DNA from 3 places in the Methylobacterium sp. Leaf93 genome. Region 2 is predicted to be linked to each of the others. Evidence: riboswitches for the same ligand, from Rfam matches in the RefSeq annotation. Region 2 holds a riboswitch; each other region holds the start of a gene.
What was found. Region 2 has a riboswitch for cobalamin ahead of ASF26_RS21675 (TonB-dependent receptor). Riboswitches for the same ligand answer to the same signal wherever they lie in the genome.
Positions count from the first base shown of each region.

Region 1 (2,260 bases), on a different contig from region 2:
GCACGCCGATCTCGTTCTCCATGGGCAGGCCGAACAGCTCACCCTTGAACACCCTGGCGATCTCGCCGCCGGCGACGGTGCGGCTGTCGAGCTGGCGGAACTGGTCGCCATTGACCGGATCGTTGAGGAAATAGGTGAAGTTGTTGAACAGGTTGAGGTTCGAGCGGAGGACATAGGCGCTGGCGCGGGTGACGCCGCCGTCGTCCGACCGGCTCCAGCGGCCCGACAGGGAGAAGCGGCTCGCATTACCCCCATCGCTTGGGTCGAGGGTGCCGAAGCGGCCGATCAGGCCCTCGGAGATCGCCCGCTGAGGGATCTGGTTCGTCGCCGTCCAGCGGTTGGAATAGGCCATGCCGGTGAGGGAGAACCCGTCGAGGGCGGTGCCCTGGCTGTAGCGCAGCACGCCGTTGAGCTTTCGGATATCGTCCGGCACCACCCAGGGGCCGTCATAGACCTGAGCCTCGCCGGCGGCGAGGAGGGTCCCCTCCCCCAGCGGCGCGGAGGCGATGGTGAGCGCCCGCTTGTAGCCGAAGCTGCCGAGGGAAGTGAGCGCGAGAGGGCGGGGCACCGCGTCGATCGTGTCGATCCGCACCGAGCCGGCGGAGGCGAAATCCCCGTCGCGGGCGAAATACGGGCCCTTGTGGAACTCCACCGCGCCGACGAGTTCGGGAATGAGGAAGTTGATGTCGGCATAGCCCTGGCCGTGGCCATGGGTGCGCATGTTGGCGGGCATGCCGTCGATGGTGATGGCGATGTCGCTGCCGTGGTCGAGGTTGAAGCCGCGCAGGAAGTACTGGTTGGCTTTTCCCTCGCCGGAATGCTGCGTGACGATGAGGCCGGGCACGGCTTCCAGTACCTCGCCGGGGCGGGTGACCGGGCGGTCGTTGAGGGCCTTGCCGGTGATGACGCCCGAGCTCGACGTCAGGGCAGGCGCGGACAGCGCGCCGAACGCCTCGGCCCCACCCGCTCCGCCCGTGGCCCCGCCGAGACCGGGACCGGCGGCAGGGGGCGGACGCGTGTCGGCGGCCACGGAGAGTTCGTCGAGGGTCGCCTCGGCGGTGGTCGCCGCGCCGGCCTGGGCGAGGGCCGGTGAGGCGGATGTGAGGATGGCGAGGACGAGGAGGGGATGCAGAGCGTGTGGAGGATGGGCGGACACGGGCGAAACCTCGGGCAACGGCAGTGGCACGTCACCGCGAACGAAGCCGATGCGTTCGCGACATGCGAACGCCCGACACCCCACCGGGACACCCCGCCCGATGCGTTTCGCGTGTGACCACGACTGACGGCAGGTCTCCTGGCTCGCGGGTCACCGCCCTCTCATCGTCTTCCCAGAAGCCGGAGCCTCCAGTGACGTGTTGATGATGGGCTCGCCGCTTACAGTTGCGGGGGCAGCCGCGGCATCGGACGCAAGATCCTCACCGCGTTCCCTTTTGATCCCCCGAAGGGAAACCGTCATCGTCAGGCTAGGTCGGCCGCGACGGGAGGGTCAATGGCGAGATTCTCCCATGCCGACCATCGCCGCCGCCCTGTCGCATCGCGGCAACGTCAGGCGTTACTCCGGCAGCGCGTCGAGGCTTTTCGGCTCCTCGATGCGGCGGCCGTTTGTCTCGGCCCGGAAGCGCTTGCCCATCTCGTAGGCCGATTTGCGCATGCGCATGATGCCACCCAGCGGTCGGTGCGCGGCCAGCCCGTGCCACGGGCTGAACGACAGGCCGTCATCGACGAAAGCCGCGCGCGCCTCGCTCCAGCTCGTCTGCGGCGCGGCGGTGAGGGTGGCGATGGTGCGGTAGGGGCTCGCTGCCTCCGACCAGACCACGGAGGCGTCCTCCACCGGCATGTCCTCGAGGTTCAGGCAGAGCTGCGCCCGCAACTCCCAGGTGCCGCCATGGCGGCGGAAATGCGCCAGCACCGCCTCGCGGATCGCATTGGGGGCGCTCGTGTCGTCCAGCGGCTTATCGGTAAGCGCCGTCAGGTCCGGCGAGACCGGGACGAGCGCGATCTTGGCGACGTGATCGCCGAAGCGCAGCGGAACCTGGCTGTAGAAGCTGTCGCCCAGAATGTGCGTCTCGGGCTGTCCGCCCAGCGTCGCCAGGGCCGGGCTCGGCGAACCGGTGGCCGCCACGACCGCGCTCTGCACGCCGCGCAACGCCGCCGAGGCGACCTTCTTGAGCCCCTCCGCCCGATCCGTGGTCTTGGCGAGGAGCTTCAGGGTCGCCAGGAACTGCTTCGGTCCCGGCGCCGAGAAGGCCGGCCCGTTGAC
Region 1 is NZ_LMMS01000001.1:691,103-693,362, forward strand. Features, by position in the region: gene ASF26_RS02990 (TonB-dependent receptor) at 1-1,156, opposite strand, end outside; cobalamin riboswitch at 1,267-1,469, opposite strand; gene ASF26_RS02995 (catalase family protein) at 1,553-2,260, opposite strand, start outside.
Region 1: it holds a riboswitch for cobalamin, as region 2 does, so the genes downstream of both, ASF26_RS02990 (TonB-dependent receptor) here and ASF26_RS21675 (TonB-dependent receptor) in region 2, are expected to answer to the same signal.

Region 2 (2,260 bases):
CCTACTTCAATACCAAGAAGACCAACGCCCTGACCTTCGACGGGACCGATCCGCTGCAGCAGGCCTATTACCAGACCGGCGAGATCACGGTGAACGGCATCGAGGCCGAGGCGACCCTGGAACTTGCCGAAGGGTTCCGCCTGCTCAGTTCGCTCACCGCCCTCGACGCCCGGGTGACCAGGGATATCCCACCGATCTCCTTACCCGACGCGACCGGAAATCGGCCGATCCAGGTTCCGAACATCGTGATCTCGAACTGGGCCGACTACACCGTACAGACCGGCCTGTTCCGTGGTCTCGGCTTCGGCTTCGGCGTCCGCTACATCGGCGACACCTTCGGCGATACGGCCAACACGATCCGCGTGCCGGATTACTTCCTGATGGATGCGTCGATCCGCTATTCCTTCGACAACTGGCGCTTCCAGGTGGCCGCCAACAACCTCGCCGACAAAGTGTATGTCGGCACCTGCGCCCAACTCGGCGGATATGTCGGCTGCAATTACGGCGACGGCCGCCGCATCACCGGCTCCGTCACCTACCGCTGGTAGGCGACGCGCCTCCGATGAGATCGGCCCCGGATCGAACGGTCCGGGGCTTTTCTTTTGGGCTGTTGCCGTCGCGTCGTTGACGCGGTCTCCCGCCCTCGACTAGCTTGAGCATGACGGTTCCTCTTCGGGGGATCAAAAGGGAACGCGGTGAGGGCCTTGTGTCCGATGCCGCGGCTGCCCCCGCAACTGTAAGCGGCGAGTCCTTCATCAACACGTCACTGGGTGATCACCTGGGAAGACGATGAGAGGGCGTCGACCCGTGAGCCAGGAGACCTGCCGTCAGTCGTGGTCACACGCGAAACGCATCGGGCGGGGTGTCCTGGTGGGGTGTCGGGACGTTCGCATGTCGCGAACGCATCGGCTTCGTTCGCGGTGACGTGCCACTGCGCTGAGCCGCGCCTGCCGTTCGCCCGCGATGCCCGATCGTCCTTGTTCCTTCCGTTGCAGACTCGCTCCCGAGCATGCCCTCGGCGTGACCGCTTGGTCCCGCGCGCAGGCATTTTGCCCGGTTCGACGTATTGTAACGTTATAACATACGATTTAGCAGAGGGGGCGCGGCATTCGGCCAGCGATCACTCCGGTTTGCCCAAACGCACATGCCCACACAGGTCACCCATCGCGCCCCCGGCCGGACCTCCCCGGCCCGCGCCACCGCCTTGCTCGCGTCGCTCCTCGGCTCGACCCTCCTCGCCGGCGAAGTCCGAGCCCAGGATTCAGTCGGCCAGAATGCCGTCACCCTCGACCAGCTCACCGTGGAGGGGAGCGGGGTCAGACTCACCCGCGCTAACCCGGTCGGGCTCAACCTCTCGACCCCGTCGCGGAGCGCCAGCCGGCTCGGCCTGACGCCGCTGGAGACGCCCGCCAGCATCGATGTCATCAGCGGCGAGACCGCCCGCATCCGGGGCCAGAACACGGTGGTGGAGGCGGTGACGCAGAACGCCACCGGCATCACCACCATCGCGTCGCCCGGCAACGGCAACGGCGCCTTCTCCAGCCGGGGTTTCGCCGGCCCGAACTCGATCCAGCAGCTCTATGACGGCACGCGGCTGTTCGTGGGCGCCGGTACAGTGACCTTCCCGTTCGACACCTGGAACGTGGAGCGGATCGAGGTGCTGCGCGGCCCGGCCTCCGTGCTCTACGGCGACGGCGCCATCGGCGGCGTGGTCAACGTGGTCTCGAAGAAGCCGAGCTTCACCCCGATCCATGCCGCGCGCGCCGCCACCGGGTCGGACGGGCTCGCGCGCCTCGCCGTCGATCTCGGTGGTCCCATCGGCGACGCGGTGGCCTATCGCCTCAATGTCAGCGGCAACCGCGACGGCGGCTGGACCAGCCCGAACGGCGACTTCCGCAACCTCGCGGTCTCGGGCGCGCTGCTGTTCCAGCTCAACCCCGATCTCGCCGTCACCCTCAGCCACGATCTCGGCTACCAGGAGCCCGCGCGCTACTGGGGCACGCCGCTGGTCAATGGCCGGATCGTCCAGTCCCTGCGCAACAACAACTACAATGTCGACGGCGCGAAGATCGTCTGGTCCGACAACTGGACCCAGCTCAAGACCGAGTGGACGCCGAGCGCCGACATCATCATCCGCAACACCGCCTACCGCCTGCAGAGCCGGCGCCACTGGCTCGATGTCGAGCAGTACCGGTTCAATAACGGTACGGGACGGATCGACAGGTCCGACTACCTTGAAATCTATCACAGCCAGGAGCAG
Region 2 is NZ_LMMS01000031.1:181,196-183,455, reverse strand. Features, by position in the region: gene ASF26_RS21680 (TonB-dependent siderophore receptor) at 1-548, shown strand, start outside; cobalamin riboswitch at 646-844, shown strand; gene ASF26_RS21675 (TonB-dependent receptor) at 1,145-2,260, shown strand, end outside.

Region 3 (2,260 bases), on a different contig from region 2:
ACACGAAGGCGATGCCCAGCGACCGCGCGGCGAACTGCGCCGCATAACCCGGCGGCAGGGCAGAGGCGGTGTGGCTCGTCTCCGGAGCGCCTGCCAAATGCGGCGCGACCAGAAGCACGAGCCCTCCAGCGATGGCGATGGAGGAGCGGCGGATCGCGATGAGGTAGAGCCCCATGGCGGTGGCGGCCGCGGTCATGATCCACCAGAACTGGCGTTCGGCGAGCGGGGCCGCCTCCATGCCGGGCAGTTCCGGCGGCAGGCCGAGGGCCGGGGCGAGAGCCACGGCGAGGAACCCCGCAATGGCGAAGCGCAGGCCGGTTTCCGGGCTCGGCTCGCGCCCGCAGGCGATGAGAGCCGCGCCCAGCAACAGGGCATAGCCGACGCCGCCGACGAGGGTGGCGAGGGCGGTGAAGACCATACGGGGCAGGCCGGGGCCGGGCTGCCAGGCCGGTGCGACCTCGCCGCCTTCGACACCGTCCGTCTTGCCGCCATGGTCATGGCCGGAATGGACGGGCACGATGAGGGAGGCCGGCGAGGCGCCGCGCGGCATCCATTGCGCGGCCGGCGCCGTGGCTTCGCCGCTCTCGTAACGCTCAGCCGCGATAATCAGTGGCGAGGTGAGGGCGAGCTGCAAGCCCGTGGCGACGACAGCCGCCAGGAAGCCTGCGACCAGGGCCGCCGACACGAGTCGGATCATCATGGAATCAGGTCCTGACTGAGCGCGAGGCGGTCAGTGGCAGGGGAAATTCTGGGCGTGCCGGAAATCGTGGGCCGCGTTGTGCAGCGCCATCGCCGGGGCGAAGCCGGCCATGAAGACGAGCCCGAGCCCGAGGAAAGCGGCCATGAGCATCGCGCCGAGACGCTCGTTGCTGCGGGTGCCGGTGAGGACGAGGGTGTTGGTGGTCATCGTGTCAGGTCTCCGGCCGCCCCGCCGGCGGCGTTCGAGGATAGAGCGGGAGGACGATGTGGTCCCCTTCGGAAGGCAGGTCTCCTGGCTCGCGGGTCGTCCGGTCCTGCCGCCTTCCCGGATCGCTCCAGTGGCCGATGGCAGGCCCGTCTCCGCTCACAGTTGCGGGGGCAGCTGCGGTTTCAGGCGCGAGCCCTCACCGCATTCCCTTTTCACCCCGTCGCCGGGGCACCGTCCGAACCTCGCTTCTACGCGCTCGCGCGACCGCTGACAACGCGGCGCCAAAGCGTTTTACCGGCTTTGACGGGGCAGGGCGGTTTCGCGCTAAAGGGAGCCATGCGGCAGCCTTCTCCAAGAATGACACTGGTCCTCGGCGGCGCGCGCTCGGGCAAGAGCCTGCACGCGGAGCGCCTGATCGAAGCCTGCCCCGCGCCATGGCTCTACCTCGCCACCGCGCAGGCCTGGGACGACGAGATGCGGGAGCGCATCGCCCTTCACCGGTCGCGCCGCTCGGCCGATTGGATCACGCGGGACGTGCCGATCGACCTGCCCGAGGCCGTCGCCGCGGCGACCGGGCCGGTGCTGGTCGATTGCCTGACCCTGTGGCTCACCAACCTAATCCTGTCCGAGGCCGATATCGAGGCGGCGAGCGCCGCCCTGATCGAGGCCTGCGATCGCGCGTCGGGGCCGGTGGTGCTCGTCGGCAACGAGGTCGGTCTCGGCATCGTGCCGGACAACGCGCTCGCCCGCCGCTTCCGCGACGCGGCCGGGCGCCTGCACCAGCGCCTCGCCGCGCGGGCCGACCATGTGGTGTTCATGGTGGCGGGACTGCCGATGATCGTGAAACCCCAACCCGGAGCGAGCGCATGAACGATCTGGAAACGAATGACCCGGAGGCCGACCGTCACCGCGAGAAGATGGAGAAGCGCAAGGCCGTCCAGGACGCCGAGGTCGCGGCCAAGACGATCGAGAAGGGCCTCCTCATCGTCAATACCGGCCCCGGCAAGGGCAAGACCACGGCCGGGCTCGGCCTCGTCCTGCGGGCGCTCGGCCATGGCTGGCGGGTCGGCGTGGTCCAGTTCATCAAGGGCGCCTGGGATACGGGCGAGAAGCACGCGCTGAAGGCCTTTGGCGACCGGATCGAGTGGCATACGCTCGGCGAGGGCTTCACCTGGGAGACGCAGGACAAGGCCCGCGACATCGCGGCGGCCGAGCATGCCTGGGCCAAGGCCGAGGAGCTGATGGCCGATCCGACCATCCGCCTCATCCTCCTCGACGAACTCAACATCGCCCTGCGCTACGATTACCTGCCCATCGACGCCGTGGTGGCGGCTTTCCGGGCGCGCCGGCCCG
Region 3 is NZ_LMMS01000023.1:221,090-223,349, reverse strand. Features, by position in the region: gene ASF26_RS12800 (CbtA family protein) at 1-700, opposite strand, end outside; gene ASF26_RS12795 (CbtB-domain containing protein) at 731-907, opposite strand; cobalamin riboswitch at 964-1,158, opposite strand; gene cobU (bifunctional adenosylcobinamide kinase/adenosylcobinamide-phosphate guanylyltransferase) at 1,265-1,777, shown strand; gene cobO (cob(I)yrinic acid a,c-diamide adenosyltransferase) at 1,774-2,260, shown strand, end outside.
Region 3: it holds a riboswitch for cobalamin, as region 2 does, so the genes downstream of both, ASF26_RS12795 (CbtB-domain containing protein) here and ASF26_RS21675 (TonB-dependent receptor) in region 2, are expected to answer to the same signal.